4 regions of the Streptomyces malachitofuscus genome follow, and region 3 is predicted to be linked to each of the others. Evidence: riboswitches for the same ligand, from Rfam matches in the RefSeq annotation. Region 3 holds a riboswitch; each other region holds the start of a gene.

The links. A riboswitch is a leader RNA that binds a small molecule or an ion and turns the genes downstream of it on or off. The one in region 3 is predicted to bind cyclic di-AMP.
Region 1: it holds a riboswitch for cyclic di-AMP, as region 3 does, so the genes downstream of both, ACZ44S_RS12520 (M23 family metallopeptidase) here and ACZ44S_RS28690 (M23 family metallopeptidase) in region 3, are expected to answer to the same signal.
Region 2: it holds a riboswitch for cyclic di-AMP, as region 3 does, so the genes downstream of both, ACZ44S_RS37075 (transglycosylase SLT domain-containing protein) here and ACZ44S_RS28690 (M23 family metallopeptidase) in region 3, are expected to answer to the same signal.
Region 4: it holds a riboswitch for cyclic di-AMP, as region 3 does, so the genes downstream of both, ACZ44S_RS25345 (transglycosylase family protein) here and ACZ44S_RS28690 (M23 family metallopeptidase) in region 3, are expected to answer to the same signal.

Annotation. Positions count from the first base shown of each region.
Region 1 is NZ_JBVIGA010000007.1:104,605-112,124, forward strand. Features, by position in the region: gene ACZ44S_RS12505 (DNA gyrase/topoisomerase IV subunit A) at 1-20, opposite strand, end outside; gene ACZ44S_RS12510 (M16 family metallopeptidase) at 383-1,756, shown strand; gene ACZ44S_RS12515 (M16 family metallopeptidase) at 1,753-3,141, shown strand; cyclic di-AMP (ydaO/yuaA leader) riboswitch at 3,344-3,509, shown strand; gene ACZ44S_RS12520 (M23 family metallopeptidase) at 3,522-4,295, shown strand; gene ACZ44S_RS12525 (GntR family transcriptional regulator) at 4,482-5,186, shown strand; gene ACZ44S_RS12530 (HPr family phosphocarrier protein) at 5,353-5,634, opposite strand; gene ACZ44S_RS12535 (bifunctional acetate--CoA ligase family protein/GNAT family N-acetyltransferase) at 5,812-7,520, shown strand, end outside.
Region 2 is NZ_JBVIGA010000042.1:34,477-41,996, forward strand. Features, by position in the region: gene ACZ44S_RS37055 (polysaccharide deacetylase family protein) at 1-428, opposite strand, end outside; gene ACZ44S_RS37060 (glycosyltransferase family 2 protein) at 425-2,002, opposite strand; gene ACZ44S_RS37065 (GNAT family N-acetyltransferase) at 2,023-3,093, opposite strand; gene ACZ44S_RS37070 (HAD family hydrolase) at 3,316-4,188, shown strand; gene ACZ44S_RS37075 (transglycosylase SLT domain-containing protein) at 4,152-4,640, opposite strand; cyclic di-AMP (ydaO/yuaA leader) riboswitch at 4,644-4,812, opposite strand; gene ACZ44S_RS37080 (polyprenyl synthetase family protein) at 5,338-6,348, shown strand; gene ACZ44S_RS37085 (LolA family protein) at 6,592-7,520, shown strand, end outside.
Region 3 is NZ_JBVIGA010000022.1:142,509-150,028, forward strand. Features, by position in the region: gene ACZ44S_RS28665 (carbohydrate kinase family protein) at 1-807, shown strand, start outside; gene melA (alpha-galactosidase) at 804-2,114, shown strand; gene ACZ44S_RS28675 (MBL fold metallo-hydrolase) at 2,145-3,338, opposite strand; gene ACZ44S_RS28680 (GNAT family N-acetyltransferase) at 3,372-3,860, opposite strand; gene ACZ44S_RS28685 (SGNH/GDSL hydrolase family protein) at 3,886-4,671, opposite strand; gene ACZ44S_RS28690 (M23 family metallopeptidase) at 4,878-5,810, opposite strand; cyclic di-AMP (ydaO/yuaA leader) riboswitch at 5,813-5,978, opposite strand; partial or broken gene ACZ44S_RS28695 (GH36 C-terminal domain-containing protein) at 6,293-6,909, opposite strand; gene ACZ44S_RS28700 (hypothetical protein) at 6,912-7,157, opposite strand; gene ACZ44S_RS28705 (tyrosine-protein phosphatase) at 7,328-7,520, shown strand, end outside.
Region 4 is NZ_JBVIGA010000018.1:124,068-131,587, reverse strand. Features, by position in the region: gene ACZ44S_RS25370 (NAD(P)/FAD-dependent oxidoreductase) at 1-361, opposite strand, end outside; gene ACZ44S_RS25365 (Ppx/GppA phosphatase family protein) at 805-1,749, opposite strand; gene ACZ44S_RS25360 (DUF501 domain-containing protein) at 1,746-2,291, opposite strand; gene ACZ44S_RS25355 (FtsB family cell division protein) at 2,323-2,793, opposite strand; gene eno (phosphopyruvate hydratase) at 2,983-4,269, opposite strand; gene ACZ44S_RS25345 (transglycosylase family protein) at 4,534-5,238, opposite strand; cyclic di-AMP (ydaO/yuaA leader) riboswitch at 5,243-5,411, opposite strand; gene ACZ44S_RS25340 (transglycosylase family protein) at 5,617-6,612, opposite strand; gene ACZ44S_RS25335 (cytochrome P450 family protein) at 6,814-7,520, opposite strand, start outside.

The DNA.
Region 1 (7,520 bases), on a different contig from region 3:
TTCGTGCTGCGGCGGGCCATCGCTGCCGGCTCCTTGCTGAGCGTGGGACGGGATCTGACGCGGACCATTGTGGACCGTCGCACTGACAGACGGGACCAGGACCCGGGTCCGGACATCCCGTCCGGCGGGGTGCGGCGGCGCGAGCAGGGTACGCGGACGGGTGCGGCGCGCTCCGCGCGGGGGGCTGCGCGGGGTGCGTGGTCACCGGGGGCGAACGCGGCCCGGGGCGGTTGCGCGGCCCGGCACCGTGCCCCCGCATCTCGCTCTCGGCGTACAGCGGCCCGGCCGGGAACTTCACCGGTCGTCCGCGCGCTTGCATACAGTGGCAGGACCGGCAGAAACGGCGGTTTCGACGACCGCCTCCGCGATCGAAGGGACGTACATGCCCATGGGTCACACGGCCACAGACCAGGCAGGCTCCGGCGGCCTGACAGCGACCGAGCACCGCCTGGCCAACGGCCTGCGCGTGGTGCTCTCCGAGGACCACCTGACCCCGGTCGCGGCGGTGTGCCTCTGGTACGACGTCGGTTCACGTCACGAAGTCAAGGGACGTACCGGTCTGGCTCACCTTTTCGAGCACCTGATGTTCCAGGGCTCCGCCCAGGTGAAGGGCAACGGTCACTTCGAGCTGGTCCAGGGCGCCGGTGGCTCCCTCAACGGCACCACCAGCTTCGAGCGCACCAACTACTTCGAGACCATGCCCGCCCACCAGCTGGAGCTCGCCCTCTGGCTGGAGGCCGACCGCATGGGTTCCCTGCTGACCGCCCTGGACGACGAGTCCATGGAGAACCAGCGCGACGTCGTCAAGAACGAGCGCCGCCAGCGTTACGACAACGTCCCCTACGGCACGGCCTTCGAGAAGCTGACCGCGCTCGCCTACCCGGAGGGCCATCCGTACCACCACACGCCCATCGGCTCGATGGCGGACCTGGACGCGGCCACCCTGGAGGACGCCCGCCAGTTCTTCCGCACCTACTACGCGCCGAACAACGCCGTGCTGTCCGTCGTCGGGGACATCGACCCGGAGCGGACGCTCGCCTGGATCGAGAAGTACTTCGGCTCCATCCCGTCCCACGACGGCAAGCCCGCCCCGCGCGACGGCTCGCTGCCGGACGTCATCGGCGAGCAGCTGCGCGAGATCGTGGAGGAGGAGGTTCCCGCGCGTGCGCTGATGGCCGCCTACCGGCTGCCGGAGGACGGCACGCGCGCGTGCGACGCCGTGGACCTGGCGCTCACGGTCCTCGGCGGCGGCGAGTCCTCGCGGCTCTACAACCGGCTGGTACGGCGCGACCGCACCGCCGTGGCCGCCGGGTTCGGCCTGCTGAGGCTGGCCGGAGCCCCCTCCCTGGGCTGGCTGGACGTGAAGACGTCCGGCGACGTCGAGGTGCCGGTCATCGAGGCCGCCATCGACGAGGAGCTCGCCCGCTTCGCCGAGCAGGGTCCCACGCCGGAGGAGATGGAACGCGCCCAGGCGCAGTTGGAGCGCGAGTGGCTCGACCGGCTCGGCACCGTCGCGGGCCGCGCCGACGAACTGTGCCGGTACGCCGTCCTGTTCGGCGACCCGCAGCTCGCCCTGACCGCCGTCCGGCGTGTTCTCGACGTGACGGCGGAGGAGGTGCAGGAAGTCGCCAAGAGCCGCCTGCGCCCCGACAACCGCGCGGTGCTCGTCTACGAGCCCGTCGCCCCGGAGGGCGAGGAGACCGAGGAAGCCGCCGCAGTCGCCGGCGCCGACGAGAACGAGGAGGCGGCGAAGTGACCGAGCTCGCCACGATGGACTTCCACCCCCAGCCGCAGCCGGGCGACGCCAAGCCCTGGGCCTTCCCGGCCCCCGAGCGCGGCCGGCTCGACAACGGCGTCACCGTCCTGCGCTGCCACCGTCCCGGCCAGCAGGTCGTCGCCGTCGAGGTGCTGCTCGACGCGCCCCTGGAAGCCGAGCCGGCGGGGATCGACGGCGTCGCCACGATCATGGCGCGCGCCTTCTCCGAGGGCACCGACAAGCACTCCGCCGAGGAGTTCGCCGCCGAACTGGAGCGCTGCGGCGCCACTCTGGACGCGCACGCCGACCACCCCGGCGTCCGCCTCAGTCTGGAGGTCCCGGCCTCACGGCTCCCCAAGGGGCTCGGGCTGCTCGCCGACGCCCTCCGGGCGCCCGCGTTCGCCGACAGCGAGGTCGAACGGCTCGTCCGCAACCGCCTCGACGAGATCCCGCACGAGCTGGCGAACCCCTCCCGCCGCGCGGCGAAGGAGCTGTCCAAGGAGCTCTTCCCGGCGAGCTCGCGGATGTCACGCCCGCGCCAGGGCACCGAGGAGACGGTCGCCGGCATCGACTCCGCTGCCGTGCGCGCCTTCTACGAGAGGCATGTCCGCCCCGCCACGGCCACCGCCGTGGTCGTGGGCGACCTCACCGGCGTCGACCTGGACGAGCTGCTCGGCGACACACTGGGCGGCTGGACCGGCTCCTCGGCCCAGCCGCGGCCCATCCCGCCGGTGGTCGCCGACGACCGGGGCCGGGTCGTGATCGTGGACCGTCCCGGCGCCGTCCAGACGCAGTTGCTGATCGGCCGGATCGGCCCCGACCGGCACGACCGCGTGTGGCCCGCGCAGGTGCTCGGCACGTACTGCCTCGGCGGCACCCTCACCTCCCGCCTGGACCGCGTGCTGCGCGAGGAGAAGGGCTACACCTACGGTGTGCGGGCGTTCGGGCAGGTCCTCAGGTCCGCCCCCGACGGCACGGGCGCGGCGATGCTGGCCATCAGCGGCTCCGTCGACACGCCGAACACCGGACCCGCCCTGGACGACCTGTGGAAGGTGCTGCGCACGCTCGCCGCGGAGGGGCTCACCGACGCCGAACGCGACGTGGCCGTGCAGAACCTGGTGGGTGTGGCGCCCCTCAAGTACGAGACCGCCGCGGCCGTCGCCGGCACCCTGGCCGACCAGGTCGAGCAGCACCTGCCGGACCACTACCAGGCCGACCTGTACCGCCAGTTGGCCGCGACGGGCACCGTGGAGGCCACCGCGGCGGTCGTGAGCGCCTTCCCGGTCGACCGCCTGGTGACCGTCCTCGTCGGTGACGCGGCCCAGATCAAGGCGCCGGTCGAGGCCCTCGGGATCGGCGAAGTCACCGTCGTGACGGCCGAGTAGCGACTCGCCGGCCGGTACCCGTGCGTGGGGCCCTGGTGACACGTAAGTCACCAGGGCCCTCTTATGCCCGAATTGGGGCGGAGGTTGCCTGTCTGCCCTGTGGGATGCGCTACAAAAACCCGGATCTGTTTGGGGATGGGGCGACGTCCCGCTTAGCTTCGTGCGGGCTGTTCGTCGGGCAGTGCGCCGCATCCGCGGCACCGGACAGCCATCGCCGAGTCCCCGTACGGCGCGAGCCAGGGGAGCCGGGGACCCACCTGTAGTCCCTGGGGTGAATCGGACGCCCGCGCGTGCCGCGAGGGGGCCCGTAGGAGACCTTCCTGCTCCGAACCCGTCAGCTAACCCGGTAGGCGAGAGGGAAGGAAAGGACCAGCCTGTACATGGCGTTCACCCGCGCCACCGGGAAGCACCGTCGTCCCAGCCGGATGCAGCGCGGCACCGCCCGCGCGGCGGGCGTCGCGGCCCTCGCCGGCACCGGAGTCGTCGGCTCCCTCGCGGCTCCCGCACTCGCCGCCGAACCCGCCGCCGCGCGGACCGGCCTCACTCCCGTCGTCACCCTGGGCGACGCGGTCGCCGACCGGATCGACGCCCAGGCCGCCGCCCAGCACGAGGCCGCGCGCGAGGCGGCCGAGGCCGCCGCGCGGAAGGCCGCCGAGGAGGCCGCCCGTGAGAAGGCGGCCGAGGAGGCCGCCAAGGCCCGCGCGGAGAAGGAGCGCGCCGCGCGTGAGGCGGAGCGCAAGCGCCTCAACACCTTCGTCTCCCCGATCCCCGGGTCCTACGTCTCGACCGGCTACAAGAGCGGCGGCGCCGTCTGGTCGTCCGGCAGCCACACCGGTGTCGACTTCCACGCGGCGAGCGGCACGCCCGTCCAGTCGGTCGGCATCGGCACCGTCGTCGAGGCCGGCTGGGGCGGCGCGTACGGCAACCAGGTCGTCATCAAGATGAACGACGGCACGTACACGCAGTACGGGCACCTGTCGTCCGTCGCCGTCTCGGTGGGCCAGCAGGTCACCGCGGGACAGCAGATCGGCCTCTCCGGCGCCACCGGCAACGTCACGGGCGCGCACCTGCACTTCGAGGCCCGCACGGGCGCCGACTACGGCTCCGACCTCGACCCCGTCGCCTACCTCCGTGCGCACGGCGTGAACCTCTGAGGCAGTGCGTCCGCTCCCCGAAGCCCCGGCCCACGAGCCGGGGCTTTCGGCGTTTCGGGGGACCCGCCTGTCCAAAAAATATGTATGGATTCCCGGCCGCCGTCGGAATTTCCGGCCGATTGCAATAGAGTCACGGAACGGACGTCATTCGTCGGCGTTTCACGGGGATTAAGCCGGAGGTCGGTCATGCGTATTCCCGCGCACTCGGTGTGCACGGCGATCCGGGACGACATCGTCGCGGGTGTCCACGAGCGCGGCGGCCGGCTCACCGAGGAACTTCTCGCCCGCCGCTACGGCGTCTCCCGCGTCCCCGTCCGCGAGGCGCTGCGCACCCTGGAGGCCGAGGGCTTCGTGGTCACCCGGCGGCACGCGGGAGCGTGCGTCGCCGAACCGACCGAGCAGGAGGCCGCCGATCTGCTGGAGATGCGCACGCTCCTCGAACCGCTCGGCGCCTTGCGTGCCGCCCAGCGCCGCACCGAGGCCCATCTCAAGGTGCTGCGGGGGCTGGTCCGGCTCGGGCAGGAACGGGCCCGTCAGGGCAACAGCGACGACCTGCGCTCCTTGAGCGGCTGGTTCCACGAGACGCTCGCCCAGGCTTCCGGCAGCGCGGCCCTGACCTCGATGCTGACGCAGCTGCGGCACAAGATCGCCTGGATGTACGCCACCGAGGGTCCCGCGGACCCGGTCGAGTACTGGGCGGAGCACGGCGCGATCGTGGACGCCGTGGCGCGCGGCGACGGCGAACGCGCGCGGGCCGTCACGGCGCTGCACACCGAGCGCGCGAGCGCCGGGCACCGGCTGCGCTTCGGCCCCGGCGCCGACCGGGCCGGCCGCACGGAGCGTGTGAGGAGCTCGCAACATCCCGTAAACATGCCGAGTCTTCGCCCTTAACACGGGTGCCGTATACAAAGACGGTGCAATTCTCGGGGGTTTATTTCTGCTGCCCGTAAAGAGAGGGAAGCGGGAAAGCGAAAGGCCCGCCCGGTCGATCAGGGCGGGCCTTTCCATTGCCGCGGCGGGCGTCTGCGAGAAGACGGCCACCGCGCTCGCGCACGATTCAGACGGTCTCGGGGAGTTCCTCGAGCCCTTCGGAGACCAGCTTCGCCAGACGGTCCAGGGCGGCGTCCGCCCCTTCCGCGTCGGACGCGAGGACGATCTCCTCGCCGCCCTGGGCGCCCAGGCCCAGCACGGCGAGCATGGAGGCCGCGTTGACGGGGTTGCCCCCGGCCTTGGCGATCGTCACCGGGACGCCTGCGGCCGTGGCGGCTCGGACGAAGATGGAGGCGGGGCGGGCGTGGAGACCCTCGGCCCAGCCGACGTTGACGCGGCGCTCAGCCATGTGTTGCTGCCCTTCGGTGTTCAGGGTTGTCTAGACCAGTTTCCCACATCATGAAGCATGCCCGGAGCGGCATCCGTGCCCGCTCCCGGTGACAGCCGGACCGCGGCCTCGGTCCGGCTGTCGTCCACCACAGACTGCCTCGCGCCGTTGCCGTACGCGAGCCGTACTCTGGGGCCCATGCAGATCTCGTCGGACCGGCACGAGTATCCCGCCCACTGGGAGGCCGACGTGGTGCTGCGCGACGGCGGCACCGCGCGCATCCGCCCCATCACCGTCGATGACGCCGAGCGCCTGGTCAGCTTCTACGAGCAGGTGTCGGACGAGTCGAAGTACTACCGCTTCTTCGCGCCCTACCCTCGCCTGTCCGCCAAGGACGTCCACCGCTTCACGCACCACGACTTCGTGGACCGGGTGGGACTCGCGGCCACCATCGGCGGCGAGTTCATCGCCACCGTACGCTACGACCGGATCGCCGCCGACGGGACGCCCGCGTCCGCACCGGCCGACGAGGCGGAGGTCGCCTTCCTGGTGCAGGACGCCCACCAGGGACGGGGCGTCGCCTCCGCGCTGCTCGAGCACATCGGGGCCGTCGCGCGGGAGCGCGGCATCCGCCGGTTCGCGGCCGAGGTGCTGCCCGCCAACACCAAGATGATCAAGGTGTTCACCGACGCCGGGTACACCCAGAAGCGCAGCTTCGAGGACGGCGTCGTCCGTCTGGAGTTCGACCTCGAGCCCACGGACCGGTCCATGGCCGTGCAGTACGCGCGCGAGCAGCGCGCGGAGGCGCGCTCGGTGCAGCGGCTGCTCGCCCCCGGCTCGGTGGCGGTCGTCGGCGCCGGACGCGCACCCGGCGGCGTGGGACGCAGCATCCTCGACAACATCAGGGACGCCGGGTACACCGGCCGGCTCTACGCCGTGAACAAGGCGTTCGCGCAGGACGAGAAGGAACTCGACGGCGTGGCCGCGTACCGGTCCGTCCGGGCCGTCGACGGCCCCGTCGACCTCGCGGTCGTCGCGGTGCCCGCCGAACGCGTCCCCGAGGTCGTCACAGAGTGCGGCGAGCACGGGGTGCAGGGGCTCGTCGTGGTCTCGGCCGGTTACGCCGAGGCCGGACCCGACGGCCGCGAACGCCAGCGCGCCCTCGTCCGGCAGGCGCGTTCGTACGGCATGCGGATCATCGGCCCGAACTCGTTCGGGGTCATCAACACGGCCCCGGACGTGCGGCTGAACGCCTCGCTCGCGCCGGAGCCGCCCCGCGCGGGCCGGATCGGGCTGTTCGCCCAGTCCGGCGCGATCGGCGTCGCCCTGCTGTCGCGTCTGCACCGGCGCGGTGGCGGCGTCACCGGCGTCACGGGCGTGTCCACGTTCGTCTCGTCGGGCAACCGTGCCGACGTCTCGGGCAACGACGTCCTGCAGTACTGGTACGAGGACCCCGACACCGACGTCGCCCTGATGTACCTGGAATCCATCGGCAACCCCCGCAAGTTCACCCGCCTCGCCCGCCGGACCGCGGCCGCGAAGCCCCTGGTCGTGGTCCAGGGCGCCCGCCACGGCGCCGGGCCCCGGGGGCACGCCGTACGGGCGACCCGGCTGCCCCACGAGACGGTGTCCGCCCTGCTGCGGCAGGCCGGGGTGATCCGCGTGGACACCATCACCGAACTGGTCGACGCGGGCCTGCTGCTCGCCCGCCAGCCCCTGCCGGCCGGCCCCCGGGTGGCGATCCTCGGCAACTCCGAGTCCCTGGGCCTGCTCACCTACGAGGCCTGCCTCGCCGAGGGCCTGCGTCCGCACCCGCCGCTGGACCTCACCACGGCGGCGTCGGCGGCGGACTTCCACGCCGCACTCTCGCGCGCGCTCGCCGACGGCACGAGCGACGCGGTCGTCGT
Region 2 (7,520 bases), on a different contig from region 3:
CCGATCTCCATGCCGGCCTCCTCCAGCCGCTTCGCCTCCTGCAGCGTCATCATCGGGGCGGGCGGCAGCAGACTGCGGCCGCCCGGGGCGATGGCGCCGGTGGTGAGGTAGGCGGTGACGGGCAGCCCGCGCCCGGCGAGGACGTCGGCGGTCGGGCCGGGCAGGTCGGCGAAGCCGTCGTCGAAGGTGAGCAGCACCGGCCGGGGCGGCAGGGGCGCCCGCCCGGCGAGGCCGTCGGCGAGGGCGCTGATGGTGACGGGCGTACGGCCGCTGTCGGCGACCGCGTCCAGATGGGCCGCGAACGCCTTCGGCGTGACGGTGAACTCGGCGATCCACTCCGGCGGATCGTCCATCACGGCGTGGTAGAGGAACACGGGGATGGCGGGTGCGGCGTCCCGGGCCGGAGCGGTCCTGTGTGCCGGGTTCATCGCGTCCCCCTTCCCGCGCCGTTCCGCAACGCCCGTCGCGCCCGCAGATATCCGGCCGGCCCGTGGAGCATCCCCGTGCGCTGCAGCCGCGACAGCCGGCGCGGCCAGGGGTGGGTGCGGGTGTCGTGCGCGCCCGGTGTGCCGCCACCGCCGTCGGTGTCGCGTACGGCGGTCAGGGCGCGGGCGTGGGCGAGACCGCGCGGCAGCCGGGCGAGGAACGCGGGCAGCAGCGCGGGCCGGTTGACCAGGACAGCGGTGAGACAGGCGGTGAGGCCGGCGCCGTAGCCGTACGCCTGTCTCTCCAGGTCGGCCCAGGTCTCCCGGTGGTGGTGCCACACCAGCGCGTACGGGGTGTAGTGCAGCCGGTGCCCCTCGGCGAGCACGCGCACGAAGCCGTACAGGTCGTCGCCGCCCCGCGCGGGTGTTCCGGCGCCGGTGGCCGGGTCGAAACCGCCGACGGCACGCAGCACGTCCGCGCGGAAGGCCATGTTCGCGCCGGAGCCGAAGCGGCCCGCGGTGAAGGGGAACAGCGGCTCGTCGCGGGGCGGGTCCTGAGGGTCGTACGTCGTCGGAGTGAACCCCTTGGCGAAGCCGCCGTGGCTCTCCAGCAGGACCTGGGCGGGGGTGCGCAGCCGGGCGGGCAGGATGAGTCCGGTGACGCAGCCGAGCCGGGAGTCGGCGGCGAAGGGCGCGGTCAGCTCGGTGAGCCAGCGGGGATCGGCGACCACGTCGTCGTCGGTGAACGCGATCACCTCGCCCCGGGACGCCGCGAGCCCTCTGTTGTGGGCGATCGCCAGACCGGGGGCCGGCTCGCAGACGTACCGCACCCGCTCGCCGTACTTCCGCTCCACCAGGTCCCGCGTGTCGCCGGACAGGGGCGCGTTGTCGACGACGACGACCTCGAAGCGCGGATGCTCCTGCGCGAGCAGCGAGTCCAGCGCCCGGGCGAGCTGCCCGGCCCGCTCCCGCGTGGCCACGACGACCGAGACGTACGGCGGACCGCCACCGTCCACGGCCCGACCGGCCCCACCACGAGACGTCCCGGAAGACACCCCCGCGTCCGGCACGGCCTGCTCGCCCGCGTCCGGCACGGCCTGCTCGCCCGCGTCCGGCACGGTCTGCTCGCTTGCGTTCCGCGCGGGCAGCGCGTCTGCGTTCCGTGTCGCCTGCCGGGGCGTTTCTCGGATGGCGTCTGCGCTCAGTTCCCGCCCAGCCCGTGGGGCCGTGCCCCGTGCGGCGCCCGCGCCCGTGTCCCGCGAGGCCGCCGCGTCACGGGCGGCATCCGGGCCCGTGGGCCGTGTCGTTTCCGGGAAGCCCTGCCGTGCCGTCCGGGTCAGTACCGTCCGCGGGTCCGCCCCCTCCGGTACCCGGGTGAGCAGTGTGCCCACCGGTCTGCCTGCCCGTCTGACGAGCAGGAAGACCTCGCCGTGGGTCACCGGTGGGCTTCCGGGGCCGGGTCCGAGCACGGCCTCGTCCCCGCCCGCGGCCACGTCCAGCTCGGCGATCTGTACCGCGCCGATGGACAGGAACCGCCGTATCTCCGCCTGCGTACGCGCTCGTGCTCTGCCGGACATACGTCCTCCCCTCCCCCTCCTCACGAGCGGCGCAGCCGGGCCGCGCCCTTCAAGGTCCGTGTCGCCAGCGACGCGAGGCGCGGGCGGGTGCGGACGAACGCGTGCGCGCGGCGCGCGGGTTCGCGGCTCAGCCAGTGCAGCGCGGCGCCCGCCCCCGGACGGGTCACCGCACCCTCGTAGACGGCGAGTTCACCGGTCTTCAGCGAGTCCTTGTACGCGGCCCGGCCGCGCCCCATGTCGAGCAGCCCGATGCCCTCGGCCGCCGCCGCCTCGGCCATCCGCAGATGCAGCACGAGTCCGGGCGAGTACTTCGCGAACTCCGGGTCGTACGCCGGGAACCAGCAGGCCAGGACGGAGGCCGAACGCAGGCCGAAGTGCGCGGCGACCGGCCGGTCACCGGCGTACAGGACCGACAGTGTGCCGGTGCACTGAGGGGTCCGGGTCTCGGCGAGCCGGCCCACGAGCCGGGCGATCCACTCCTGCGCGAACCGGTCGCGGCGCCCGGTCCTGCGGTACTGCGCCGACTTCCACTCGACGAGCGCCCGCAGCGCGGCCGGGTCGCGTTCGTCGAAGACGAACCGCACGGGTCCGGCCTGGCGGCCCAGCCTGCGCTCCTTGGCCAGCGTGGTCTTGAGGAACTTCGGCGACTGGGTGCGCAGCACCGACTCGTAGGTCTCGTAGCCCTTCTCCACGTCGATGACGAACGTGGCGTGCTCCTCGGCCGCGTGCGGCACGAACAGTTCCTGGCCGGCCTCCAGGTTGTCGAAGGCGAAACTCGACACCGAGCAGGCCCGCAGCAGTTCACCGGTCTCCAGGACGGCACCGGGAGCCAGCACCGCGCCCTGGCAGTCCGACACCCCGAGCCCGATCGCCCGGCCCTGACCCGCCACGCCCCGCTCGTAGGGCAGGAAGCCCGCCGGGTCCGCCCCTTCGTACAGCACGGCCACCCGGGCCCCCGGCCGAACCCGGCCCACGGCGGTGGCGAACTCCGGTTCCATGAAGGGGCTGCGCGGCGCGTCCGCCGCGGCGCGCAGTTCGCGCCAGCGCTCCCGTTCCCCCTCGCCGAGCTCCTCCGGCCTCAGCACGCGCATGCGTCCACTGCTCACCTGACCCCCCGATCAAGTCCCCCCTGGACTCTTGGAAGGTACCGCCCGGGCCCACGGGGGCGGTAGATAGCGGACGATGTTCTTGCCAAACGGTGAAAGAGTCCTCAACCGGTCCGTACCCGGCGATGACGGAAGGGGAACCGCACCTAAAGCGAGCGGAAACGGGCATGGTGAATCGGACGGTCGCGTTGTCCGTATTCTCTGATCATGGCCGCACCCACCGCTTTTTCACTCATCGCCACCGACCTGGACGGGACGCTGCTGCGCGGCGACGACACCCTGTCCGACCGCTCCCTCGCCGCCCTCGCGCGGGTGGAGCGGGCCGGTGCCCGGCACCTCGTGGTGACGGGGCGTCCCGCCCCCAGGGTGCGGCCGCTCCTGGACGATCTCGGCTCCACGGGGCTCGCGGTGTGCGGCCAGGGCGCGCAGGTGTACGACGCCGGCGCGGACCGGCTGCTGTGGTCCGTCACGCTGGACCGGGAACTGGCGGAGACCGCCCTCGGCAAGATCGAGGCCGAGGTGGGGGAGGTGTACGCCGCGGTCGACCAGGACGGGGTCGACGGGCTGACGCTGATCGAGCCGGGCTATCTGATGCCGCACCCGACGCTGCCCGCGGTGCGGGTCGAGCGGCGGCGTGATCTGTGGGAGCGGCCGATCAGCAAGGTGCTGCTGCGCCACCCGCGGCTGTCCGACGACGCGTTGGCGGCGGCGGCGCGCGCGGTGGTCGGTTCGCTGGCGACGGTCACCATGTCGGGACCGGGCACCGTGGAGCTCCAGCCGTGCGGGGTGACCAAGGCGAGCGGACTGGCGCTGGCCGCCGAGCACCTGGGGCTGGGCCCGGACCGGACGATCGCCTTCGGGGACATGCCCAACGACATCCCCATGTTCGACTGGGCGGCGCACGGCGTCGCCATGGCCAACGCGCACCCGGAGCTGAAGGCGGTGGCCGACGAGGTCACCACGTCGAACGAGGACGACGGCGTGGCCGTCGTCCTCGAGCGACTGTTCGGTGGGCCGGCCGTGCTCGGCCGTCAGCGGTCGGCTCAGTACGCGCCGAAGACGTTGTCGATCGAGCCGTAGCGGTCGGCGGCGTAGTTGCAGGCCGCCGTGATGTTCGCGACCGGGTCGAACGGGTCGAAGGCGGTGCCGGGCACGTGGTAGGCCTGGAAGGTCGGGTCGATGACCTGCAGCAGGCCCTTCGACGGGGTGCCCTTGGCGGCGTTGGAGTCCCAGAGGTTGATGGCGGCCGGGTTGCCGGAGGACTCGCGCATGATGTTGCGGTGGATGGCGTCGTAGGAGCCCGGGATGCCCTGCTGCGCCATGATGTCCAGCGACTCGCGGATCCAGCCGTCGAGGTTGTCCGCGTACACCGTCGTGGAAGCGGCGGTCGTGGTGGCCGTCGTGGTGGCCGCGGAGGCGGTGGTGGCGCCGAACAGCGGGAGGGCGACCACGGCGACGCCGGTGCCGGCGACGGCGAGGGAGCGGGCGAGGCGGCGGGTGCCGAAGCGACGGAGCTGACCGGAAACGGACATGTCTGGGTTCCTCTCCTACGCCTGCGAGGTGAGCTGTCGGATTCGGGCGGGAGAGTGCCCGGCCATGCTCCGAAGGCATGGCTTCACCCCTAGCCGTTCCGGCGCGTGGCCGGCCCGGCGGCTTACCTGGGTCCCCCGCTCCTGCCGTGCGTGAGTTCGTCGGTGGGTGTGATGCGGGCGGTGGCAGGATTCGGCGTCCGCCCGGCAGGCCCGGAACGTATGCGAGAGCACATGGGGGGAACAAGTACGGGGATCACACAATCAGCCCTTTGATCTTGGATCGGGCGATTTGGGGCGCTTGATCCTTTGCGGGTGCCAAGGGTCAACTCGGTTCAGGGGGAAGGGGGAACGCCCTTCGGGTGGGCCGGTGGACCCGGCGGGCGGCGCGTGACTCACTTCACTGGTCACGGAGCCCGAGAGCATTTACCGCCAAGAGGAATTCACTTGCTAATAACGGCAAATCGGACGGACGGCCGGGCAGGATGATTGGCAGGGTGTTACGTCCGGGAAAGAGGCCATTGTCCGTTGTTATCAACCGATCAAAAGCGCTCCGCTCCCGATCCGGTACCGCCCTGCCGGTAACCCCGGGTGCTGGCGGTGATCGAAACGTGACCGGATACGCTGACTTGAGTGATGGCAGCGACCTATCGACATTCCGTGTAACCGCCAGTGGACACCAGCAGACAGGAGACCCCTCGTGACCGTCGTCGGGCCGTTCGGGCTGAGCGTGCGGGACCAGGCTCTGGAAGCCGATGTCCAGGCCGGAATGACGGCTGTCGAGGAAGGGCTGATCGAGGCCACCAAGAGTGAGGTCCCCTTCATCACCGGTGCCGCCCAGCATCTGGTGCGGGCCGGCGGCAAGCGGTTCCGTCCGCTGCTGGTGATGCTCGCCGCCCAGTTCGGCGACCCCTACGCGCCCGGCATCGTGCCGTCCGCCGTGGTCGTGGAGCTCACCCACCTGGCCACGCTCTACCACGACGACGTCATGGACGAGGCCGATGTCCGGCGCGGTGTCGACAGTGCGAACGCCCGCTGGGGCAACTCCGTCGCGGTCCTCACCGGTGACTTCCTCTTCGCCCGGGCCTCGCACATCCTGGCCGACCTCGGACCGGAGGCCGTGCGGGTGCAGGCCGAGGCGTTCGAACGGCTGGTCACCGGGCAGATCCTGGAGACCGCGGGACCGCAGGACGGCCGCGACCCCGTCGACCACTATCTGGACGTGCTCGGCGGCAAGACCGGATCGCTGGTCGCCGTCTCCTGCCGCTTCGGCGCGATGATGTCCGGCGCCGACGAGACGGTCGTGGACGTGCTCACCCAGTACGGCGAGCGGCTCGGCGTCGCCTTCCAGCTCGCCGACGACGTCCTGGACATCGCCTCCGACTCCAGCGAGTCCGGCAAGACCCCCGGCACCGACCTGCGCGAGGGCATCGCCACGCTGCCCGTGCTGCGGCTGCGCGAGCGGGCGGCCCGGCTGGGACTGGCCGAGGACATCGCCCTGTGCGAGCTGCTGGACTCCGACCTCACCGACGACGCCCGGCACGCCGAGGCGCTGCGGCTGCTGCGCGCGCACCCCGCGCTCGAGCAGGCCCGCCGGGACACCGTGCGGTACGCCGAGGAGGCGCGCGCCGCGCTGGCCCCGCTGCGGGAGTGCGAGGCGAAGGCGGCACTCGTGCAGCTGTGCGACGCGGTGGTGCACCGCGCCGGCTGAGCCCGGCCGGGCCCGAACTCCCCCGCGCCCCCTACTGGTCGGGGGAGAAAACCACCTCGCGTGTCATACCGGAGCAGTACACGGAGTTGCGTCCGGGGTCTGACGCTTCCGCGTGCGGGATTTGGTCAGATGGACCACGACGGACAACACCACTTCTCACCGGTTCGGGTGAGAATGGCGGCTCAGGGTGAAACTGGTGCGAGGACACGAGACGGAAGCCGCCGCCGACCACGGAGGGCACACATGGCACCGTACGAATCCGAGAACACGACGGCCGCGGAGGAGGTCGACGAGCCGCGCACGGGGCGGCGCAGGGCCGCGCGGTACGTCGTCCCGGTCACGGTGATGGGAGTGGCGGCCGCGACCATCGGGCTCGTCCCCGCGATCGCCAGCTCCGGCGACCCCGACCTGCCGGAGATCACCGCTGCGCAGCTCATCGAGAAGATCGCGAAGTCGGACGTCGAGCAGCTGTCCGGCACCGTGAAGATCACCACGGACCTCGGACTGCCGAACCTCGGCGGCCTGGAGAACAGCATCGCGTCCGGCGCGATGGGGCAGGGCGAGGAGGGCGGCTCCTCGGCCGACCCGTCCGCCAAGCTCACCGAACTGGCGTCCGGCACGCACACGCTGCGGGTCGCCGCCGACGGCCCCGACCGGCAGAAGGTGTCGCTCCTCGAGGACGCCGCCGAGTACAGCCTGATCCGCAACGGCGAGGACCTCTGGGGCTACGACAGCGGGTCCAACGCGGTCTACCACGCCACCGTCGACACGTCCGGCGAGGAGCGGGAGCAGCAGCCCCCGGCCACCCCGAAGGACTTCGCCGAGGAGGCGCTGAAGTCGGTCGACGACACCACGTCCGTGACCGTCGACGGCACCGCCCAGGTGGCCGGCCGGGACGCCTACAAGCTGGTCGTCGAGCCCAAGCAGTCCGGCTCCACGGTCGGCGCGATCAGTATCGCGGTCGACCACAAGACCGGTATGCCGCTGAAGTTCACGCTCACCCCGTCGAGCGGCGGCGCGGCCGTCGTGGACGTCGGCTTCACCAAGGTGAGCTTCGACCGGCCGGCCGCGTCGACCTTCGAGTTCACCCCGCCCAAGGGCGCCGAGGTGACCGAGGACGACGCACTCGACCACGGCCGGGAGCACCCCGGAAAGCCGGAGCGGGCCCCCAA
Region 3 (7,520 bases):
GCCGCCCGGCTGGGCCTGGACGTGGCCTTCGCGGGCCGCGTGGGCGACGACCACGCCGGCCACTACGTCCGCGACCGGCTCGCCGCGCGCGGCGTGGACGTCGACGCGCTGCGGATCGACGACTCCCTGCCCACCCCGCTCACGGTGTGCGTCACCCGGGACGGCGACCGCGCCGTCCTCACCGCACCGGGCACGCTGTCCGCCGTGTCGGCGGCCGACGTGCCCGCGCGGCTGGCGGCCTCGGTCCGCCACGTCCACGCCGGCTCGTTCTTCCTGATGCCACGGCTGGCCGCCGGGCTCCCCGGGCTGTTCGCCGAGGCCAGGGCCGCCGGTGCGACCACCTCGCTCGACACCAATGACGACCCGTCGGGCCGCTGGGACCCGGCCGCGCTCACGGCCGTCCTCGCGCACACCGATGTGCTGCTGCCCAACGCCCAGGAGGCGTGCCGTCTGGCCGGCACGGCCGTCGGCCCGGCGCAGGTGGCGGACGCCGCACGCGCACTCGCCGGCCGGGGCCCGCTCGTCGTCGTGAAGAACGGGGCCCACGGCGCGTTCTGCGACGACGGAACGGTCGTGCACACCGCCCCCACGGTCCCGGTGCGGCCCAGCGACACCGTGGGCGCGGGCGACAGCTTCGACGCCGGTTTCCTCACGGCGCGGCTCGCCGGCCGCTCCGTCGCCGAGGCACTGGCCGTCGCCGCGGTCTGCGGTGCCCTGTCGACGCGCCGCCCCGGCGGTACCGACGCCCAGCCCACCTGGGACGAAGCCCTGTCCCACCTCGACCCGCAGAAAGCCGGCTCATCGTGAACGTTCCCAGGATTGTCCTCGTCGGCGCCGGCAGCGTCGTCTTCACCCAGGGGCTGCTCGCCGATCTGTTCGCCTTCCCGGAACTGCGCACCGCGCACATCGCCCTGCACGACATCGACGCGGAACGGCTGGCCACCGCCGAGGCCGCCGCGCACCACATCGCCGGCCGCCGGGGTGCCGCACCGACGATCACCGCTCACGCGGACCGCCGCGCAGCGCTGTCCGGAGCCGACTTCGTCGTCAACCTCGTACAGATCGGCATGGTCGAGGCCACCAGGATTGACTTCGAGGTGCCGGCCCGGTACGGCGTCGCCCAGACCATCGGCGACACCCTGGGCATCGGCGGCATCTTCCGCGCTCTGCGCACGTTCCCCTTCCTCAAGGCGCTGGGTGACGACATGACCGAGCTGTGTCCGGACGCCTGGCTGCTCAACTACACCAACCCGATGGCCATGAACGTCCAGTACCTCACCCGGGCCACCGGACTGCGCCACGTGGTGGGGCTGTGCCATTCGGTGCACTGGACCGTGCACGACCTGTGCGAGCTGGTGAAGGTCCCCTTCGAGGAGGTGACCTACCTCGCGGGCGGTGTCAACCACCAGGCGTGGATGCTGAGATTCGAGCACGACGGCGAGAACCTGTACGAGCGGCTGGACGCCCTGATCGACGACGATCCCCAACTACGGCGGAGGGTGCGGGTCGACATGTACCGGCGGCTGGGCTTCTACCCGACGGAGACCAGCGAGCACTCGGCCGAGTACGTGCCGTGGTATCTGCATCACCCCGCCGAGATCGAGCGGCTCCGGCTGCCCGTGGGGGCGTATCTGGGCATCGTGGCCGAGAACATGACGGCGTACGAGCGGACACGCGACGCGCTCGCCACGGGTACGGGGCTGCCCGTCGAGGGGACCATGGAGTACGCCCCGCAGATCATCCACAGCATCACCACGGGCACCCCGCGCACGGTGTACGGCAATGTGCCGAACCGAGGCCTGATCGAGAACCTGCCCGCCGGGGGCACCGTCGAGGTGCCGTGCCTCGTGGACGGGTCGGGGGTGCGACCCACCCGCATCGGCGCGCTGCCTCCTCAGCTGGCCTCCCTCAACCGTGCCTACCTCGGCATGAACGAACTGGTGGTACGGGCGGCGCTGGAGGACGAGCCGCGGCACATCCGGCATGCCGCCATGGTGGACCCGGCGACGTCGTCCGCGCTGCGGGTCGAGGAGATCTGGCGACTGTGCGACGACATGGTCCTGGCCCACGCCGACCGGCTCCAGCCGGCCCTGCGCGCCACGCTCGGGACCTGAGCCCGGCTCGGAGCGTGGTCGCGGTTCACCTCACCGGTCGCCGGCGAGGTCGAGGTCGCCGCTGCGCGTCCCGTCCGGGCCCGGAGCACTCCGGGAACGACGCCACAGACGCGGGACGGGCCGGGACACGGCCCGCCACCAGGGCTCCTCGGGCACCTGACCCGCGGGCTCGAACGGCTCGCCCGGACGCGGGAAGGCCACCGCCTGGCCGACCTCCCCGGCCGCGTCCTTCATCCACTCCCCCGGCTCCGCCCACGCGTGCGGCGCCAGGTTGAAGGTCGCCCAGTGGACGGGCAGCAGCACGCCGGCCGCCGCGCCGCCCTGGAGGTCCAGATGCGAGCGCACGCCCTCCTCGGGGGTCATGTGGATGTCCGGCCAGAAGTCCGAGTACGCGCCGACCTGGATCATCGTCGCGTCGAACGGCCCGTGGTCGGCGCCGATGTCCCGGAAGCCCTCGAAGTAGCCGGTGTCGCCGCTGTGGTAGATCCGGTGCTCCTCGCCGGCGACCACCCAGGAGGCCCAGAGGGTGTGCTGGGTGTTGCGCAGGCCCCGGCCGCAGAAGTGGCGGGCCGGGGTCGCGGTCAGGGTGAGACCGCCGATCCTCGTCGTCTCGTGCCAGTCCAGTTCGCGCAGCCGGCCCTCGGACACGCCCCAGCGCTCCAGGTGCGCGCCCACGCCGAGGGGCACGGCGAACAGGGTGTCCGTGCCGGCCAGTGCCTTGATCGTGGGCAGGTCCAGGTGGTCGTAGTGGTCGTGGGAGATCACGACGACGTCGACCGGGCCGAGCGCGGCCAGCGGCAGGGGCGCGGGGTGCAGCCGCTTGGGTCCGGCGAAGGGGAACGGCGAGCAGCGCTCGCCCCACACGGGGTCGAACAGGACCCGGTGCCCGTCGATCTCCGCGAGCACGCCGGAGTGGCCCATCCAGGTCAGGCGCAGCCCCGTGACGGGCGGGCGGGAGATGTCCGCGACGGTGGTGGGGTGCACCGGGATGTTGCCCGTGGGGGCGCGGCGGGACCGGCTGTCCTTGTCGAAGTAGATCTTCGCGAGGTCCCGCGTGGAGCCCGAGGGGCGGATCCGGGCGGTGCCGCCCGGGTTCTGGAACACGCCGTCCTTGAAGTGCGGGGATCTGCGGATGCGGGCCATGCGCTCACCACTGGGGTCCGCGCCGAAGGCTTCGGGCCGCAGGGCGCGGAGCCCGGAGCTCTGGATACGGTAACCGGCCACGGTTCCTCCCGGTGGAGTCGGTCAGGCTTTCCATTATGTGCGGACGGTGCGGCACTGCGGCGCGGGGTGCGCCTGCGGCCGCGGTGACGGCCGGCGCACCATGAACACGTCCACCGCGTCCTGCGTCTCCGTGGTGAATCCGTGCCGCTCGTACAGTCGCCGGGCCGGGCTGCCCCGCAGCACGTTCAGCCGGACGGGGTGACCGGCCCGGTCGCACCGCTCCAGCAGGTCGCCCAGCACGGCCGAACCGATGCCCCGGCCTTGAAGCGCCGGGGCCAGGTAGAAGTGCTCCAGCCAGTGGCAGTCCCCGGCGGGACGCAGTGCCACGCAGCCGGCGAACGCGCCCCCCGCCTCGATCACCCGGGTGTGGGCGGGGTCGAACCCGTCCCGCAGCCGCTGCCGCACCCGCCGCGCGTCGTACCGGCCCAGCCGTTCCAGGTCCGCGCGCAGCGCCACCGCGCGCAGCTCGGCCACCGCCTCGACGTCCGACGCGGCGGCCGGCCGCAGTTCCCAGTCCCCCATGATCGCCACGCTACCGCGCGGGCTCTCACGCCACCGAGGCGATCCGCACCTTGATGTCGTCCGGCGACAGCGTGCCCTTGGCGGTCACATGGTCGCCCGAGGACTCGCCGCGCAGACGGCGGCCGATCCACGGCACCAGGTACTCGCGGGCCCACTGGACGTCGTCGCGGCGGACCTCGAAGGTGCCGCGCGCCGGCAGGGGCGGCCAGGGCTGCTCGGGGTCGGCGGGGACCTCGAGGCCGAGCGCCAGCCCGGCGCGGAGCGCCACACGGGTGTGCCCCTCGGGCGACAGGTGCAGCCGGTCGGCGTCCCAGGCCCTGCGGTCCTGGACGCTCTTGAGGGACCACAGGTCGAGCACCGGGCAGCCGTAGCGGTCGGCGACGGCCCGCACGTGCCCGTTGTACGTGGCGATCTTGCCGCGCAGGTGCCTGAGCAGCGGGACGCCGCGGGTGTCGAACCCGGTCGTCACCAGGACCGTGCCGGACACGGCCGTGAGCGCGGCGACCGCCTGCTCGAAGCGCTCGGCGACCTCGTCCGGGTCGGTGCCCGGGCGGAGGATGTCGTTGCCGCCCGCGCAGAACGAGACCAGGTCGGGGGCGAGTTCGACCGCCCTCGGAAGCTGGTCCGCCATGATCTGGTCCAGCAGCTTTCCGCGCACCGCGAGATTGGTGTACTCGAAGTCTCCTTCGGGCCGGCGGTCGGCGAGAAGCACGGCGAACCGGTCGGCCCAGCCGACGAACGCCCCGTCGGGGCCAAGGTCGCCGACGCCCTCGGTGAAGCTGTCCCCCACCGCCACGTACGACCCGATCACTCTTCTGCTGTCACTCTTCGAATCGTCTGCCACAGCAGGTCATGATTCACCTTGGAATGTGACCTACGCGACCGTAGGCGAGGGTTGACGTGCGGTGAGATAAGCCACTCTCAAAATATTGACCAACTCCGGAATACACCGGAGGCCGGACCCGGGGATCGGGGTCCGGCCTTCGGTGCGCGTGTCAGGAAGGTCGCCGCAGGGTGTCAGATGGAGACGCCCTTGGAGCGGAGGTAGGAGATCGGGTCCACGTCCGAGCCGTAGTTCGGGGTGGTGCGGATCTCGAAGTGCAGGTGCGGACCGGTCGAGTTGCCGGTGGAGCCGGAGAGACCGACCTGCTGGCCGGCGCTCACGGTCTGGCCGGCCGAGACCGACAGCGAGGACAGGTGGGCGTACTGGGCGTAGTGGCCGTCGCTGAGCTGGATGACGACCTGGTTGCCGTACGCGCCGGCCCAGCCCGCGGAGACGACCGTGCCGGAGCCGACGGCCTTCAGGGAGGTGCCGGTCGGGACGCTGAAGTCGACACCGGTGTGGTAGCCGCTGGACCACATGCTGCCGGCCACCTTGTAGGCGGTGCCGACGCCGCCGCCGGGCACCGGGGAGCTGTAACCGGAGGCGGCCTGGTTCGCGGTCGTCTGCGTGGAGGCCTTCGGGGTGAACTGCTGCGCCGGCTTCTCGGCGGGCTTCTCGGCCTTCGGCGCGGCAGGCTTCGGCGCGGCGGGCTTCGGGGACGCCGGCGAAGTGGACTTCTTCGGCGTGCTCTTGGCGGCCTCGCCGTCGATGGAGAGCTTCAGACCGGGGTGGATGAGTGCCGGGTCGTCGCCGACGGCCTCGCGGTTGTCCGCGTAGAGCTGCTTCCAGCCGCCGTCGACGTTCTCCGTCTCGGCGATCTTGGCCAGGTAGTCGCCGGCCTTCACGGTGTACGTGGGGGACGCGTCGCTCTTTTCGGCGGTGGCCTTGTGGCCGCCGGCGGAAAGGGACTGGACGGCCTTTTCGGGAGCCGTCTGCGGCGTGGCGGCGTGCGCGCCGGTGGCGCCGAGAAGCGGCAGGGCGAGTGCGGCGCCACCGGTTCCGGCGACGGCGATGGAGCGGGCGAAACGCTGAGCCTTGGTACGGCGGTGCTTACCCTTCGCGGGCATGACGAATTCCTCTCCGGCGCCTACGAGGTGAGCTGTCGGGTTCGGACTGGAGATGTCCGGCCGCGATGTTTCACGCGACTTAACCCCAAGCCGTTCCGGAGACCGGAACAGGCAGTCTTACCTGTGGGTCCCCCGCTCCTGCCGTACACGGGTCAGTGTGTGCGGGCTCCGGGCGGCGGCAGGATTAGGCGTCCGTCCGGATCGGTGGCGAACGTAAGCGACCCGGACGCGACGGGACAAGCGGAGGTTCCCCGCGAAGGCGCCTTTTCCGTGATCCACAGGAGGAATTGACGTCACCGAGCGTCAACCGCGATGGGTATTGCGCCCCGAATTCCCTTGTCGTTCCGCTTGATTACGTGAGCATGGCGACAACACATCGTCACGGATATGACGATGCTCACGCACCCCACTCCCATCTCTCTTTCTTTCGGGGCACGTTATGGCGAAGTTACCTAATCGGACAGAACGCCTTATTTGTATGATCACAGGCGCCGCAGCCGGAGCACCGCGACTCCAGGTCGCCCCGCAGACCGGTGTGCGGTCCGTGATGCGCGAGCACGGCACCGCGGTGCACTTCGCCCGTTTCGCGGCATTTGCAGGAGGCGGTCGGATCGACTCCACTCAGCCGGAGCGGGGGAACGGGTTCCCCGAAGTGCTGCGACTGGAGGCAGGCGAGGACGACGGTCCCCTCGCCGAGGACGTACCGCACCGCGCTCAGCCCGCCCTCCGGCGGGCGCAGCCGGTACAGGTCCCCGCGCTGCACGACGGGCCGGATCTCCTTGTAGAGCGCGACCCGCTCCCGGGCCTCGGCGAGCTCCTCCTCGGTCCACCGCGCGAGGTCGCCGCCGATGCCGAGCACTCCGGCCATGGCGCTGACGAACCGAAAACACAGGGAGCTGATCCGCCCGCCCGGCATGACGTTCGGACTGTCGGTGACCCAGGCGGCCATCACCCGGGCCGGATGGAGCCGGCTGAAGCCGTGCCGGATGGCGAGCCGGTCCAGCGGGTCGGTGTGGTCCGAGGTCCACACCTGGCCGGTACGGGAGAGGATGGCCAGGTCGATCCGGCCGCCACCGCCCGAGCAGGACTCGAAGGCCAGGGTCACCCGGCGTTCGACCAAAACCGGGGGCCGCCCTCGACCGGGTACTCCTCGCGCCCGTCCAGCCGGGACTCGAACGGCCACTCGTCCGGCAGCGGACGCCGGGCGAGGGCCTCGGCGTCGGCGAGCTCGATCATCGGACCCCAGTACAGATGCACCAGTTCGTCCCGGTCCGTGACATGGATCGCGTACGCACTCGCCGGACCCGACAGCAGCCAGGTACGGCCGTCCGCCGAGACCTGCGTCACCGGACCTCCCCCAAGCCCGCGCAGAGCCGATCGGACACCAACATCATCCGGGGCGGCGGATCGGCCGGGCCATGCCTGTGGACAACTCATTGCCCCAGGCAGTCATGTCGTATCGTCGAGTGACGCCCGCCGACGAGCAGCGGCGGCGACGCCGAGTGGGAGGAGTCCCCGTGACGCAGCAGATCCCGTCGACCGAGCCCGAGCTGGCCGGAGTGCGCAACTTCCGCGATGTGGGCGGACTGCCGACCGTGGACGGTCGGCGGGTGCGGCACGGGGTGCTGTTCCGCAGCGGTCACCTGGCCCACGCGACCGCGGAAGACGCCGTCTTCCTGTCCTCGCTCGGGCTGCACACGATCTTCGACT
Region 4 (7,520 bases), on a different contig from region 3:
GGAAGGTGCGGGAGACCGCGCCCATCGCGATGACCAGGTAGTCGAAGGGCAGCTCGTACGCCTCGCCGACCAGCGGGGCGATCGTGGCGACCTTGCGGTCCTGGTCGATGGTGGTGACCCGGCCGGTGAGGACCTCCGCCTTGGGGAGCACGCGTCGCAGCGGGACGACGACATGCCGCGGGGAGATGCTGCCGGCGGCGGCTTCGGGGAGGAAGGGCTGGTAGGTCATGTACGACCGCGGGTCGACGACGGTGACGGTCGCCTCGCCGTAACGCATCTTCTTCTGGATGCGCCGAGCTGCGTACAGGCCTACGTACCCACCGCCTACTACGAGGATCCTGGGACGCTCCGTGGTGCTCATGCCATCGAGTATCCACCCGTCTCAGGGGGGTACCTCGTGCGCCCCTTCACAAGCTCCGACAGGGCCTGTGCTACCATCCCGCGCTTCTTGATCCAGATCACAGTTCCGATCGGGAACCGGAGCATCACACGGGGCGTTGTCAATGGCGCGTGAGCTGCCTCTCTGTCGGTTCGCGGCGGGTGTGAGGCCGGTCGGCCGGTCCGCGCCGCGCTCGCCCGCGAGACGCTCCGCATCACCTTCTGAACGTGTTCAAAGGGGTGTTGAGGGCCCGGACGGGTCAACCGGACCCACTTCTTCGTTCCGCCGGGGCCAATTCCTTGTGAAGAACTTCACGAACTTTCCGGGCCGACCCCTCCCCGGGGGGCCCGCGAGGGCCCCCGAGCGTCGCTCAAACGCTATCCCGACTGCTCAGCGGAGTGCTACTGGTCAGTAGCAAAGGAGACCTAGGCCACGGACCAGGCGATGCCGTCGAGGATGTCGTGCTCCGACACCACGACCTCCTCGGCACCGATCCGCTCCATGATCGCGAGCAGTACGAGGGCCCCGGCACCGATCACGTCGACCCGGCCGGGATGCATGGAGGGCACCTCGGCGCGCTCGGCGTGGGTGGAGCGCAGCAGCCACTCGGTGATCTCGCGGACCCGGTCCCGGGAGACGCGGGAGTGGTGGATGGCCGCCGAGTCGTACTCGGGCAGGTCCTGGGCGATCGCCGACACGGTCGTGACCGAGCCCGCCAGGCCGACCAGCGTGTGCGCCTCGCGCAGCGGGACCGTCTCCTCGGCCCGGTCGAGGGCGGCCTCGATGTCCGCGCGCATCGCCGCGAGCTGCTCCTGGGTGGGCGGGTCGGTCACGGCCCCGTCGTGCACCAGGTGCCGCTCGGTCATCCGGACGCAGCCCACGTCCACGGAGCGGGCGGCGCGTACGTGGTCGTCGCCGACGACGAACTCGGTCGAGCCGCCGCCGATGTCCACCACCAGGAACGGACGGTGCAGGTCGGCCCGGCCGGTCAGCTCCTTGGTGGCGCCGGTGAAGGAGAACTCGGCCTCCTGGTCGCCGGTGATGACCTCGGGTTCCACGCCCAGGATGTCCAGCACCCCGCGCACGAACTCGTCGCGGTTCTCGGCGTCGCGGGAGGCGGAGGTGGCGACGAAGCGCAGGCGCGCCGAGGCGCCGTGCTTCTCCACAATCTCCGCGTACTCGCGGCAGGCGGCGAAGGTGCGCTCCAGCGCCTCGGGCGCCAGCCGGCCCGTGCGGTCGACGCCCTGGCCGAGCCGCACGATCGTCATCCGCCGGTCCAGCTCGGTGAGTTCACCGGTCACCGGGTCGGCGTCGGCCACCAGCAGACGGATGGAGTTCGTACCGCAGTCGATGGCGGCGACCCGGGTCACTGGGCGTCCTCCTTCTCCGTACCGGCCTCGGGGAGTGTCACGCAGGGGCCCTTGCTCCACCACTGCGGCAGCATCGCCAGCGCCTCGTCGCCCAGCGGGTTGACGCCGGGGCCGGCGGCCAGCGAGTGGGCGACCAGGACGTGCAGGCACTTCACCCGGTCCGGCATGCCGCCCGCGCTCGGGAAGTTCCTCAGCTCCTCGATCTCGTCGCGGCGCCGGATGTAGTCCTCGTGCGCCGCCCGGTACGCGGCCGCCAGCTCCGGGTCGGTGCCCAGCCGCTCCGTCATCTCCTTCATCACGCCGTTCGCCTCCAGCGTGCCGATCGCGGAGTTCGCCTTCGGACACGTCAGGTAGTACAGCGTCGGGAACGGGGTGCCGTCGGGCAGCCTCGGCGCGGTCTCCACGACGTCCGGCTGACCGCAGGGACAGCGGTGCGCGATGGCGCGCAGCCCGCGCGGGGGCCGGCCGAGCTGCTGCTTGAAGGCCTCGACGTCCGCGTCGGTGGGCTCGGTGCGCGGGGTCGTGGGCGGAGGGGTTTCCATACGTGTCTCTTCTACGGCTTTCTGCAAAGGGTCACTGGACTGCGGCGTCGGACTTGTCGACGCCGTCCCAGACGTTCGAGTACCAGGGGCGGTCGGCCGCCTCGAGGTCGGTGCGCGACTTCTCGGCCGCGTCCGGGTCGACGACGATGTAGCCGGTCTCGCCGGGCATGACGTAGTGCAGGCGCCGGCGGATCTCCTGCTCGGCGTAGGCGTCGTCCTGCCAGCGCGCCTTCATGTCGCGCAGCCGCTCGACCCGCTGACGGGTCTCGTCCTGCTCCTGCTGGAGGTCGGCGATGTCGGCCCGCTGGGAGACGTACTGCCGCATGGGGTAGGCGAGGGCCACGACCAGCGAGCAGACCACCAGGGCGAGCAGCGCCGCCCTTCCGGTCAGCCGGGAGCGGCGGGCCTGCCGCCTGGTCTGCGAGCGGTAGACCCGGGCGGCGGTCTGCTCGCCGATCAGCCGGATCCTGGTCGCGGTGGAGAAACGGTCCCGCCCGGTCACGGAGTCGCGCTCCGCATCCACGCGCCGGCGCCCTGACGTACCGGCCGGGGGTCCGGGGGTTGCCCCCCGGGACAGCACAGCACCGCCATGATCCCGCCTCCCGTTCACCGTCCTACGCGCGTACGTCCCCGCACACGGTACGGGACCGCGTACGGGGACGTACGTACGACGCTGCCTGCGAACGGGCGCTCAGCCCTCGGAGCGGAACCGCGGGAAGGCGCTGCGGCCGGCGTACACCGCGGCGTCGTCGAGGATCTCCTCGATGCGCAGCAGCTGGTTGTACTTGGCGACGCGCTCGGAGCGGGCCGGGGCGCCGGTCTTGATCTGGCCGCAGTTGGTGGCGACGGCCAGGTCGGCGATGGTGACGTCCTCGGTCTCGCCGGAGCGGTGGGACATCATGCACTTGAAGCCGTTGCGCTGGGCCAGCTCGACGGCGTCCAGGGTCTCGGTCAGCGAGCCGATCTGGTTGACCTTGACCAGCAGGGCGTTGGCGGCGCCCTCCTCGATGCCGCGGGCGAGGCGCTCGGGGTTGGTGACGAACAGGTCGTCGCCGACGAGCTGGACCTTGTCACCGAGCTTGGCGGTGATGGTCTTCCAGCCCTCCCAGTCGTCCTCGAACAGCGGGTCCTCGATGGAGACGAGCGGGTACGCCTCGACGAGCTCGGCGTAGTACTCGGTCATCTCGGCGGCCGAGCGCTCCTTGCCCTCGAAGGTGTAGGAGCCGTCCTTGTAGAACTCGGACGCGGCGACGTCCAGCGCGAGGGCGATCTGCTCGCCGGGGGTGTAGCCGGCCTCCTTGACGGCCTCGAGGATCAGGTCGAGGGCCTCACGGTTGGAGCCGAGGTTGGGGGCGAAGCCGCCCTCGTCGCCGAGGCCGGTGGCCAGGCCCTTGCTCTTCAGGACCTTCTTCAGCGTGTGGTAGACCTCGGTGCCCCAGCGCAGGGCCTCGGAGAAGGACTCCGCGCCGATCGGGGCGATCATGAACTCCTGGATGTCCACGTTGGAGTCGGCGTGCGAGCCGCCGTTCAGGATGTTCATCATCGGCACCGGCAGCAGGTGCGCGTTCGGACCGCCCAGGTAGCGGAAGAGCGGGAGGTCGGAGGCCTCGGAGGCGGCGTGGGCGACGGCGAGCGAGACGCCGAGGATGGCGTTGGCGCCGAGGGAGCCCTTGTTGTCGGTGGCGTCCAGGTCGAACATCGCCTGGTCGATCAGACGCTGTTCGGTGGCGTCGTAGCCGACGAGCTCCGGGCCGATCTGCTCGATGACGGCCAGGACGGCCTTCTCGACGCCCTTGCCCAGGTAACGGTTGGCATCGCCGTCACGGAGTTCGATGGCCTCGAAGGCGCCGGTGGAGGCGCCGGACGGGACGGCGGCACGACCCGTGCTGCCGTCGTCGAGGCCGACCTCGACCTCGACCGTGGGGTTGCCTCGGGAGTCCAGGATTTCCCGGGCTACGACGACGTCGATGGACGGCACGAGCATCTCCTTCTTGGATGTGACGCGGGTGAGCAAGGCCACGGGGGTCTTGCGAGACCGAGCCTAACCGGCTCCGGGCGATCGGCCATCCGGCCGCCCACCCCATGGACAGAACCGAGCGTAAATTGTTTCCGTACGGAACAAAGACGGTTCCGGAAACCGTGACCGGAAAGTGCCCGTGCATGACCCCGCCCCGGTGCGTACGGGGGAAGACGCACCGGGGCGGGGAGCCCGTGGGGACGGGGAGGGACCTGCTGCTTTCCCTTACTTCAGGTGCAGCTGCTGGCCCGGGTAGATCAGGTCGGCGTCCTGGACGATGTCGTCGTTCAGCTTGAACAGCTTCGCCCAGCCGCCCTCGACGTCGTGCTCCTCGGCGATGGAGCTGAGGGTGTCACCCTTGACGACCTTGTACTCGCCGTCGCCCTTCTCGACCTTCTTGCCGGTGGGGGTGGTGACGGTCTTCTTCTCGGCCTTCGGCTCGGCCTGCTTCTCGGCGGCCGGGCGCTCGGCGGAGCGGGAGGCCTTCTGCTCGGTCTCGCGGGGCTGGGTGCTCTGCGCGGAGCCGGCCGAGTCGCCGGCGGAGGAGCCGGTGTAGGCGGCGTTGGACAGACCCTTGCCGCAGACCGGCCAGGCACCCTTGCCCTGGCCCGCCAGGACCTTCTCGGCGATCTCGATCTGCTGGGCCTTGGTGGCCTGGTCGGCGCTGGCGGCGTACTTCGTGCCGCCGTAGCCGGCCCAGGTGGAGGCGGAGAACTGCAGACCGCCGTAGTAACCGTTGCCGGTGTTGATGGACCAGTTGCCGCCGGACTCGCACTGGGCGACGGCGTCCCACTCGGACGCGGTGGCGGCGGAGGCGCTGCCGGCCGCCATCAGCGGGGCGGCGACGGCGGCGGAGGCGACACCGGCGACGGCGATGGCGCGGGTGGCCTTGGACGGACGACGGTGCTTGCCCTTGCCGGAAAACAGCATGGATGGATCCCCTCACCGACGCCTGCGAGGTGAGCTGTCGGGTTCGGGCCGGTTGAGTTGCCCGGCCGCGTCCCTCCCGGGAGGCGGCTTCACCCCAAGCCCGAACCGGTGTCAATCACCGGAAAGGGCACTTACCTTGGGTCCCCCGCTCCTGCCTACGGCGCATGACGCGACGACTGTTCCCGTGCTGCCACTGGCAGGATTCGGCGTGGCGGCAGCCGGGGCCCGCGGTGGCGAGCGGTCACGACCGTAGACACGCGATTCGCGGAATATCAAAGACGATCACGGCTTCTGAGACCTATCTCTCACAGCCTTTAAACCGGACATTCAGCGCGAACCATGACGCCAACCGGCCCCGCGTCCGGGCGATTTCGGATGTCACTTTTCGCCCGGTTCGACCTCTACGTCAAGCTCCTGACCCGGCAGGATGTAGTCCGGGTCGGCGCCGATGAGCTGGGCGTTGACGGCGTAGAGCGCACGCCATCCGCCGTCGACCGCAAGGGAGTCGGCGATGGACGAGAGGCTGTCCCCGGTGTCCACGGTGTAGGAGCTGTCGCCGGAACCACCCCAGGCGTCGAGACCGCGCGCATGCCGGCCGGACGACTCCGAGGGGCGCTCCTCGCCCTCCTCGGCGCCGGCCCCGCGGTGGCGACCGGTGCCCTCGCCACCACTGTCCGCCGAAGGACGGTCGCTCTGCCCCGCCTTGTCCGGCTCGTCACCATCGGGCGTGGCCGAGGCGGAGGGGGAGGCGCCGGTGTCCACGCTCTCGCCGCCGTCGGCGCCACCGCCCTCGTCGCCACCTGAAGCGGCATCCGATTCGGTCGACTTGCCGTTTTCACCCGATTCGCCGTCCGCGCCCTTCGGGGTCCCCTTCTCGCCGTCCGCACCGGACGACGGGTCGGCCGTGGCCGACGGAGAGGAGGAAGCCGGCTCATCGCCGGAGTCCGGCGAGGCGGACGCGTCCGACGAGCCGGACGTACCCGTGCCGGCCGCGGGCGCGTCCTGCCCCAGGCCCGCGAGCAGGCCACAGGTGCGCCACGCTCCGACACCCTGGTCGGCGAGGATCGCCTCGGCCACGGCTATCTGCTGGCCGCGGCTGGCCTGGTCGGCGCTCGGCGCGTAGTCCAGACCGCCGTACCTCTCCCAGTCGTCCTGGGTCAACTGCAGGCCGCCGTAGTAACCGTTGCCGGTGTTCTGGCTCCAGGAGCCACCGCTCTCGCACTCGGCGATCCGGTCCCAGGTGGTGCCGTCGGCTGCGCTGGCGCTGCCGGCCCCGAGAAGAGGGATCGCGATGGCGGAGCCGGTCACTCCGGCCGCGACGAGGAGAGCCGGAGCCTGGCGGGGGCGTCGGTGCCGACCGTTCCCGGAGAGCATGCGGAGACCTTTCAACGACAGCGATGAACAGGCGCGGCGCATGGAGCCCGAGACGGAGCGCCGCACTTGATGGGTGAACGTATCGGCAGACGATCACTTGTCACAAGTTAATGCCGCGCAGATCACGTGAAGATCACAGAGTTGAGGGCGTGTCACGTTTGCGCTGGTCCGCTCGGGGTGCATGGAGCGGAGCACGGTCCGTCACTTTTGCGGAGGGGTGAATTCCACCGGAAGCGTGCGCAGTCCGCGCATGATGAGCCCGCCGCGCCACCGGAGTTCGTCCGGTTCCACCGCCGGCCGCAGGTCCGGAAGCCTGGTCAGCAGCGTGGCGAGCGCGGTCTGCCCCTCCAGCCGGGCCAGCGGGGCGCCGAGGCAGTAGTGGATGCCGTGGCCGTATCCCAGATGCTGGTTGTCGCGCCGGCCGAGATCGAGCACGTCCGGGTCGGCGAACCGGTCCGGGTCCCGGTCCGCGGCGGCGAGGACGACGAGCACCGGGTCGCCCGCCGCGATGCGCTGCCCGCCGATGGTGACCGGCTCGGTGGCGAACCGCCAGGTGGCGAGTTCCACGGGGCCGTCGTAGCGCAGGAGTTCCTCCACACCGGTCTCCAGCAGCCCGTGGTCCCCGGCGGCGAGGGCCCGTTGCAGGCGTGCGCGCTGACCGGGATGGGTGAGCAGGGCGTAGGTGCCGTTGCCGATGAGGTTCACGGTGGTCTCGAAGCCCGCGAACAGCAGGATGAACGCCATGGCGGCGGCCTCGTTCTCGGTGAGGTGCTCACCGTGGTCGGAGGCGCGGATGAGACCGGAGATGAGGTCCTCGCCGGGGGCGGGCTCGGCGGGCAGAGCCTCGCGTTTGCGGTGGATCAGCTCGGCGAGATAGCCGCGCATCTTCTTCACGGACCGGGCGACCC